One region of the Mesorhizobium sp. WSM4312 genome, then DNA from elsewhere that is predicted to be linked to it. Evidence: riboswitches for the same ligand, from Rfam matches in the RefSeq annotation. Region 1 holds a riboswitch; the other holds the start of a gene.
The links. Region 1 has a riboswitch for cobalamin ahead of CK228_RS23595 (aromatic ring-hydroxylating dioxygenase subunit alpha). Riboswitches for the same ligand answer to the same signal wherever they lie in the genome.
Positions count from the first base shown of each region.

Region 2: it holds a riboswitch for cobalamin, as region 1 does, so the genes downstream of both, bluB (5,6-dimethylbenzimidazole synthase) here and CK228_RS23595 (aromatic ring-hydroxylating dioxygenase subunit alpha) in region 1, are expected to answer to the same signal.

Region 1 is NZ_NSFU01000014.1:83,573-87,881, reverse strand. It holds gene CK228_RS23610 (DUF680 domain-containing protein) at 1-145, opposite strand, end outside; gene CK228_RS23605 (DUF680 domain-containing protein) at 213-416, opposite strand; gene CK228_RS23600 (DUF680 domain-containing protein) at 489-686, opposite strand; cobalamin riboswitch at 1,180-1,381, shown strand; gene CK228_RS23595 (aromatic ring-hydroxylating dioxygenase subunit alpha) at 1,495-2,742, shown strand; gene CK228_RS23590 (hybrid-cluster NAD(P)-dependent oxidoreductase) at 2,763-3,857, shown strand; gene CK228_RS23585 (alpha-ketoglutarate-dependent dioxygenase AlkB) at 3,953-4,309, opposite strand, start outside.
Region 2 is NZ_NSFU01000001.1:290,714-295,022, reverse strand. It holds gene CK228_RS01365 (hypothetical protein) at 1-863, shown strand, start outside; partial or broken gene bluB (5,6-dimethylbenzimidazole synthase) at 989-1,603, opposite strand; cobalamin riboswitch at 1,714-1,894, opposite strand; gene CK228_RS01355 (histone deacetylase family protein) at 2,015-2,941, shown strand; gene CK228_RS01350 (exodeoxyribonuclease VII small subunit) at 2,945-3,196, shown strand; gene CK228_RS01345 (DUF2277 domain-containing protein) at 3,295-3,561, shown strand; gene CK228_RS01340 (pirin family protein) at 3,601-4,309, shown strand, end outside.

The DNA.
Region 1 (4,309 bases):
CCGTACGCGAGTTGTCAATCGAAGTTGCGGCGGGCGAAGTCACGGCGGGCTGGTTGGCGCCATTGGAACCAAAATTGTCGCTGCCCGCGAAAGCGCTGCCGGAGATGGCCAGAACGGCGGCGGCAGCAAGGATGATCTTGTTCATGTTAGTCTCCTGAATTTCTGGATTTCACGGGAATGGCCGGCATCGCCGCCATTCCCGTAAACCGGCATTACTTGCCGAAGAGGTTGCGGTCAGCGCCCTGCTGAGCAGGCAGCTGGGTGGCCGGAGCCGACTTGTCGACCGAAGCCGTGTAGGAATGGTCGGCCGCAGCGGCCGACTGGTTGGCACCGTTGGAACCGTAGTTGTCGCTGCCAGCGAAGGCGCTGCCGGAAATGGCCAGAACGGCGGCGGCAGCAAGGATGATCTTGCTCATGTTAGTCTCCTGAATTTCTCAAGGTCGGCCAGAGCGGCGGGCGAAAAGCCCGCTGTCGGCCGGGATCTGTTGTTAGTTGTTGCCGAAGAGGTTGCGATCGGCGCCCTGGGCAGGCGTCTGAGCAGCCGGCTCCGACTTGTTGGTCGAAGCGGTGTACGAGCTGTCGACAGCCGCGGCTGCGGCGGCATTCGAACCATAGTGGTCGCTACCAGCAAAGGCGCTGCCGGAAATAGCCAGAAGGGCGGCGGCAGTGAGAACAATCTTTTTCATTTTTGGTACTCCAGTATTTTTTCCGTCCGTCTAGCGGCGTGTCTTGGGATTGAAATCGCGTCGTTCGGACAGGCCCGATGTGGGAAAGCCAGTTCGCCGTTTCCAATCACGAAGTTGTTCCGTGTGGACCAAGAATCCACCACTTGAAATTGTGCCAGGGCTTCCGAGCCATGCATTTTTCTTGTTGATATCAACCACTTAGTAAACGCCAGCCGCAAGGTCACAGACTGTATCGGAGGTCCATCGTTCACACCGTCCTGCACGCACCGTCAACAGAAACGAACCGTTCGGTTCGATTTTAGAGTCTGCTAATAGTCACTTTTCGAACCGTTAACCTCTTTTGCCCCAGTTCCGGGTCGATTTTGACAGCCGGCACAGCTATCGGCGGAGGCGATTTTCGTGACCGCTGCCCGTGACCTGATCGTTGCGCATGCGTGTCGCGCCGCATGGATACGATGTCGCTTTCATGCCGATGTCGCAAACGCTGTCGTGATTAGATCATGTCATCTCAGGTGCCGCTTCGTGACGACGGGGCGGAGAATTGGGAAGCCGGTCAAAATCCGGCGCTGCCCCCGCAACGGTGGTGGAGTTCAAGTCGCAACGGGAGACCACTGGGCAAAAGCCTGGGAAGGTGTCGCGACCGTCCGCAAGGACACTCCAGAGCCCGGAAACCAGCCCGAGATTTTTGAACTCGACTGATCGCGGTGGGCGGTCAAGAGGCGGATCGCGCGTGCCCGGCTTTCGCCGAGTTGCGTCTCATCCTTCCTCAATCACCACCAGTTCAGTCCTTGAAGTATGAGGACAGGACATGGATGCGCGCAACGATATGCTGAGGCTGTTGAATGGCCGCAGAGAGGGCTTCTCGCTCGAGCAGCCCTTCTATACCGATCCCGATTTCTTCAAGCTCGACATGGAGCTGATCTGGTATCGCGAATGGCTGTTCGTCGGCCATGATTGCGAACTGCCCAAGCCCGGCAGCTTCATCACCGTACAGATCGGCGACTACCCTGTCGTGCTGGTGCGCGATCAGCAGGGCAAGATCAACGCCTTCCACAATTCCTGCCGCCACCGCGGCAGCCGCGTCTGCAACACCGACAAGGGCATGGCCGCCAAGCTGGTCTGCCCCTATCACCAATGGACCTATGAGTTGGACGGAAGGCTGCTGTTTGCCCGCCAGATGGCAGACGGCTTCGACAAAAGCCAGTTCGGCCTGAAGCCGGTCGCCTGCGAAAGCGTGGCCGGCTATATCTTCATCTGCCTGGCCAAGGAACCCGCCGACTTCGCGCCGATGCGGGCGATGATCGAACCCTATCTCAAGCCGCACCGGCTCAGCGAAGCAAAGATCGCCTTCGAGAGCACGATCGTCGAGAAGGGCAACTGGAAGCTCGTCTGGGAAAACAACCGCGAGTGCTATCATTGCGCCGGCAATCACCCGGAACTGTGCAAGACCTTCCCGGAAGCCCCGACGGTGACCGGCGTGCAAGGCGCCGACAGCGATCCGGAAATGCTGGCACACTGGGCCAAATGCGAGGCGGCCGGGCTGCCGAGCAAGTTCCGCATCGATCCGGCCGGGCAATACCGCGCCACCCGCGCGCCGCTGCTGCGCGATGCGGTCAGCTACACGATGACGGGCAAGCGGGCGGTGAAGAAGAACCTGTCCGACAGCGTCTCGGCCGACCGCATCGGCTCCTTGCTGCTCTATCACTATCCGACGACGTGGAACCACATCCTCGGCGACCATGCCGTCACCTTCCGCGTGCTGCCGATCAGCGCCACGGAAACCGCGGTGACGACCAAATGGCTGGTGCACAAGGACGCAGTCGAGGGCGTCGACTACGATCTTGCCGAACTCACCCATGTCTGGACCGAGACCAACGACCAGGATCGCCGCATCGTCGAGGAAAACGCCTTCGGCATTCTGTCGCCGGCCTATGAGCCCGGCCCCTATTCGGAGCTGCACGAGGGCGGCGTGATCCAGTTTGTCGAATGGTACGCGTCCTTCATCGGCCCACGGCTTGCCCAAGACGGCCGGCCGGCTTTGCGCAGTGTCGCCTGAGAGGTTTGGGGATGAACGCGATGACGGATCTTGGCCTCTATCGCCATCTCGATCAGATGGCGCCCTGGAACGACAGGCTGCAGGTGCTGGAAGTGATCGGCGTCAGCGACGAGGCGCCTGACGTCAAGACCTTCACCTTCCGCTCCGACAACCAGACCTGGTTCCGCTACAAGCCGGGCCAGTTCGTGACGCTGGAACTGCCGACGTCGGACGGACCGCTGATGCGCACCTATACGCTGTCGTCGTCGCCGTCACGGCCGTTCTCGATCGCGGTGACGGTGAAGGCGCAGGCCGGCAGCATCGGCACACGCTGGATGTTCGAACACCTTGTGCCCGGTTCGCACGTCAAGGCTTATGGGCCGAGCGGCGACTTTTCGCTGCACAGCCACCCGGCGGCCAAATATCTGTTCATCTCGGCCGGTTCCGGCGTGACGCCGATGATGTCGATGCTGCGCTGGCTGAACGATTGCGCGCCATGGACCGATGTCGGCTTCGTCAACTGCGCGCGGCGCGCCGAAGAGATCATCTTCCGCAAGGAACTCGAACTGCTCGGCGGCCATATGCCGGGCCTGTCGCTCGGCTTCATGATCGAGGAGCGGTCGAGCCGCGAGGGCTGGTATGGCCATATGGGCCGCATCGACGCGATCCGGCTGCCGCTGCTGGCGCCCGATTTCCGCGAACGCGAGATCTTCTGCTGTGGTCCGGATCCTTTCATGCGCGCCGTGCGCGGCATGCTTGAAGCCGCCGGCTTCGACATGACGAAATACCACCAGGAGAGCTTTGCCGCCCCCGCGGTTGAGGAAGTCCCGGCGCCGTCCGCATCGCCTGGGGAAGACGTTGCCGTTCCTATCGAGGCAACACCGATCCGCTTCGCGCTTTCGGATGTCGATGCCGAGTGCATCGCCGGCCAGACCGTGCTGCAGACGGCGCGTTCCTCGGGTGTGCGGATCCCCGCGGCCTGCGAATTCGGCCTGTGCGGAACCTGCAAGGTGAAGAAAGTCTCCGGCGCCGTCGAGATGAGCCACAATGGCGGCATCCTCGATCACGAGATCGATGACGGCTTCATCCTCGCTTGCTGCTCGAAGCCGCTTTCGGCTCTCGAAATAGAGGCGTGACAGCGTCGGGCGGCCCCGGCGCGGCAGCCTTGCCAAGCAGTTGCGGCTGTTTCCAGGACCCTGGCGACCTCGGTAGGGCGCGCGTCAGGATCGGCTTATAAGGCGTTCTCGTTCGGCTTCGTCACCCGCCGCAGCGTCAGATTGATCCTGCCGCCGTTCTTGAGCAGCGCCGAGGTCGAGGGATAGATGCGGTCGACGCCGTGGAAGGCGAGACGGCCCTCGCCGCCGAGCACGACGACGTCGCCGCTCTTCAGCCTGAACGATTTGGTGGCGCCGTCGCGCGTCGTCTGGCCGACCCTGAACAGGCAATCGTCGCCCAGCGAGACAGAGACGACAGGCGCCGAGAAATCGGCCTCGTCGCGGTCCTGGTGCAGGCCCATCTTCGCGTCGGCCGTGTAGAAATTGATAAGACAGGCCTCCGGCGGATTCGGATAGCCCGACACCTGCCGCCA
Region 2 (4,309 bases), on a different contig from region 1:
GAGCGTCGGTCGGCTATGGCGTCGGCCATATCTCCACGGATCCCGACGGGCCGATGTCCTTTGCCCTGTGGGGCGGCGTGGTCGGCTTCGGCGTGGTTTCGATCGCCGTCTATTGGATCCGCGAATATATCCTCTACGTCGTCAAGGCCGGCCATATCGCCGTGATGGTCCATCTGATCGACGGCCGGGATGTCCCCGACGGCCAGAACCAGATCGCCTATGCCAGGCAGGTCGTGACCGAGCGTTTCGCCGAGGCCAACATCCTTTTCGTCGTCGACCAGCTGGTCAAGGGCGCCATCCGCGCCATCACCGGCCTGCTCGGCGGCATCGCTGCTTTCCTGCCCATTCCGGGCCTGAGCGGTCTGGTCTCCTTCATCAACACGGTGATCCGCCTGTCGCTCACCTATGTCGACGAGATCATCCTCGGCTACAACATCCGCATCAACTCGTCCTCACCCTTCGAGACGGCGCGGCAAGGCGTCGTGCTCTACGCCCAGAACGGCAAGACCATGGTCAAGAACGCCGTCTGGCTGGCGGTCATCATGTGGGGCGTGTCTTTCGTCATCTTCCTGCTGATGCTGGCTCCGGCCAGCGCCGTTCTCTTCATCATGCCCGGACAACTCGCCGGCTGGGCCTTCGTGCTTGCCATCGTCTTTGCCTGGGCCTTCAAGGCGGCCTTCATCGAGCCCTTCGCCATCGCTTGCCTGATGCAGGTCTATTTCAAGACCATCGCCGGCCAGGTGCCCGATCCGGCCTGGGATATCAGGCTGGCCGAGGCGTCGTCGAAGTTCAGGGAGCTGAAGGACAAGGCGCTGGCCTCCTTTGGTGGCTCGCGCTGGGGCACGGCCGGCGCGACGAACTGATCGGCTGGGCAGGTCGTCGCCGGCGCGACATCGGAGGCGTTGAGGCGGGCCACGGTCGATTTCAGTGGCGCCTCGCCTTGCCCGCAAAAAGTCTCGCTCATGATCAGGTCGGGCAGCGGCAGCCGCCGGCCCCAGCCATGCGTTTCCAGGTCTGGTTTGGATGCGAACTCGGAAACCCGGCCGACGCAGAGATAGGCGACGGGCGTCACATGCTCGGGAATGGCCAGCAGGCTCTTCAACGCTTGCGGCTCGATGATGCTGACCCAGCCGACGCCGACGCCTTCGGCACGCGCGGCCAGCCAGAAATTCTGCACCGCGCAGACCGTGCTGTAGAGATCCATTTCCGGATTGTGCCAGCGGCCCAGTGGCGAACCTTGCGAGCGCCGACGGTCACAGGTGATGCAGATGTTGAGGGCGCTTTCGCAGATACCTTCGAGCTTCAGCTTGCGGTAGAGCGCCTGTCGTTCCTCCTCGATTTCAGGCAGTTCCTGTTCGCGCGCGGCCAGGAACAGGTCGCGCACCTCTGCCCGTCGCGCGGCGTCGCGGATGACGATGAAATTCCATGGCTGCATAAAGCCGACCGATGGCGCATGATGGGCGGCAAGCAGAAGCCGGGCCAACACCTCGTCGTCGAGCGCGTCGGGCAGGAAATGGCTGCGCACGTCGCGCCGCGTGAACATGGCGCGATAGACCGCATCGCGCGCCGTCTGGTCAAATCCGTCGCCCACAGGAGCGGTCATGTGTTCCGGCATCGCTCGTCCCCTTGCGATTGCAATAGTTCCACACCGTCAGAGCACTTTGTGCATCCAACTGGACGCGCGTTGCTCCGATGCCAGCCGCCTGACCATGCGGATGACGATGCCTGCCAGGCCGGTCTTCTGGCTCGGGATCAACCCGCGTCCGGTGCCTTCCCGTCATCGACAGTGGCATTTACCGGCGCGGTCCCCCTCACAGCGTTGGGCACGCCACGGAATTCAACCGTGTTCCCGATTCTCCCGCTCGCGGCGAGCACCAGGCAGTGGCGCGACCTTACGCCGAAGCCTCGGCCGCGCCAATCCCCGCAGCGGCGCCAATGGACGCAGGCGCGATTTTCCCCAGTGATCGAGCCGCAATGCATGGCCATCGCGGCGCCGGGGCACTAGATAGGGAGCATGACAACCCGTCTCTACACGCACCCGATCTTCCTCGAACACATCACGCCGCCCGGCCACCCCGAGCGGCCGGACCGCTTGCGCGCCATCGAGCGCGTGCTCGACGACGAGGCTTTTGCCGCGCTCGATCGTGCCAAGGCGCCGGAGGGCGACGAGGCCACCATCCTCTACGCGCACCCCGCCGATTTCGTCGCCCGTGTGCGTGCCGCCATTCCCGAGGAGGGTATTGCCCGCATCGATGCCGACACCACCGCCAGCCCGAAGAGCTGGCAGGCGGTGATCGCCGCGATCGGCGCGGCCAACGCCGCCGTCGACGACGTCTTTGCAGGCCGCGCCGACAATGTCTTCGTCGCCGCAAGGCCGCCCGGCCACCATGCCGAAAAGACCACCGCGATGGGCTTCTGCTTCTTCAACACGGCGGCGATCGCCGCGCGCTATGCGCAGAAGAAGCATGGCGCCGAGCGCGTCGCCGTCGTCGACTGGGATGTGCATCACGGCAACGGCACGCAGGACATTTTCTGGGACGATCCCTCGGTTCTCTATTGCTCGACGCACCAGATGCCGCTTTATCCCGGCACTGGCGCGAAGACCGAGACCGGCGCCGGCAACATCGTCAACGCGCCCTTGGCGCCGCAGACCGGCAGCGAGGTGTTTCGCGATGCCTTCCTGTCGCGGGTGCTGCCGTCGCTCGACAATTTCGCGCCTGACCTGATCATCATCTCGGCCGGTTTCGACGCGCATCACCGCGATCCGCTGGCCGAGATCAACCTGACCGAGGACGATTTCGACTGGGCGACCGGCCAGCTGATGCAGCGCGCCGCGCGCCACAGCGGCAACCGGCTCGTCAGCCTGCTCGAGGGCGGTTACGATCTGCAGGGACTGGCATTTTCGGTCGCCGCCCATGTCGGGCGACTGATGAAAGGATGAATGATGGCTGGTGAAACCAACGAAGACGTCAAGGCGATGAGCTTCGAGCAGGCACTCGACGCGCTGGAGAAGATCGTCGATGATCTCGAGCGTGGCGACGTGCCGCTCGACCAGTCGATCAAGATCTACGAGCGCGGCGAGGCGCTGAAGGCGCATTGCGACCGGCTGCTGAAGGCGGCCGAGGACAAGGTCGAAAAGATCAGGCTGTCGCGCGACGGCAAGCCGGTCGGAACCGAGCCGCTCGACGCGGACTGAGGCACGGAGCAGCCTTACCGGTTTTGGACACGATCATGGTTGAGGATTAAGCTCGTCCCGATTGAAACGGCTCCAGGACAAGAGGAGATACGGAAGCGATGTGCAGAAACATCAAGACCCTGTTCAATTTTGACCCGCCCGCAACCAATGACGAAGTGCGCGACGCAGCCCTTCAGTTCGTCCGCAAGCTGAGCGGAACGACACGGCCGTCGAAACAGAACCAGCATGCGTTCGATCATGCGGTCGAAGCCATCGCGGCATCGGCGCGTGAACTCCTCGATTCGCTCGAAACCAACCAGCATCCGCGCAATCGCGAAGAGGTGGCGGCCAAGCTGCGGGCAAAGGCGGCGATCCGTTTTGCCTGATGCCGCCAAGTGGCCCTTGACCGCTAACAAGGAGAGTCCATGAGCTTCTTTCCCGGGAAAGACCCTGAAGCCGGCGACGCCTTTGCCAGCGACCAGATCGAGTTGATGGTCATCCCGAACGCCAAGGACATTGGCGGCTTCGAGGTGCGTCGCGCGCTGCCGACCGCCAGGCGGCGGCTGGTCGGGCCGTTCATTTTCTTCGATCGCATGGGTCCGGCGATCCTGCGGGCAGGCCAGGCTCTCGATGTCCGTCCTCACCCGCATATCGGCCTGTCGACGGTGACGTATCTGTTCGACGGCAGGATCAGGCATCGGGATTCGCTGGGCACCGAAATGGTGATCCAGCCCGGCGACGTGAATTTGATGACCGCCGGCCGCGGCATCGTGCATTCCGAGCGCACGCCGGAGGAATTGCGCGGCGCGCCGATGTCGATCTCAGGCCTGCAGACATGGCTCGCCTTGCCCGATGGCAAGGAGGAAGTGGCGCCGGTGTTCGAGAACACCGCTGCCTTGCGGCTGCCCGAGATCGATGCCGAAGGCGTCCGCGGCCGCATCGTCATCGGCGATTTCCAGGGGCAGCGCTCCCCGGTAAGGGCCGATTCCGAGACACTTTACGCCGACCTTAGGCTGGCTCCGGGCGCCAGCATAAAGATTCCGGCCGACGCGGAAGAGCGCGCCATCTACACGCTGGAAGGCGAGGTCGCGATTTCGGGCGACGTCTTTCCGGCAGAGCGGCTCCTGGTGTTCC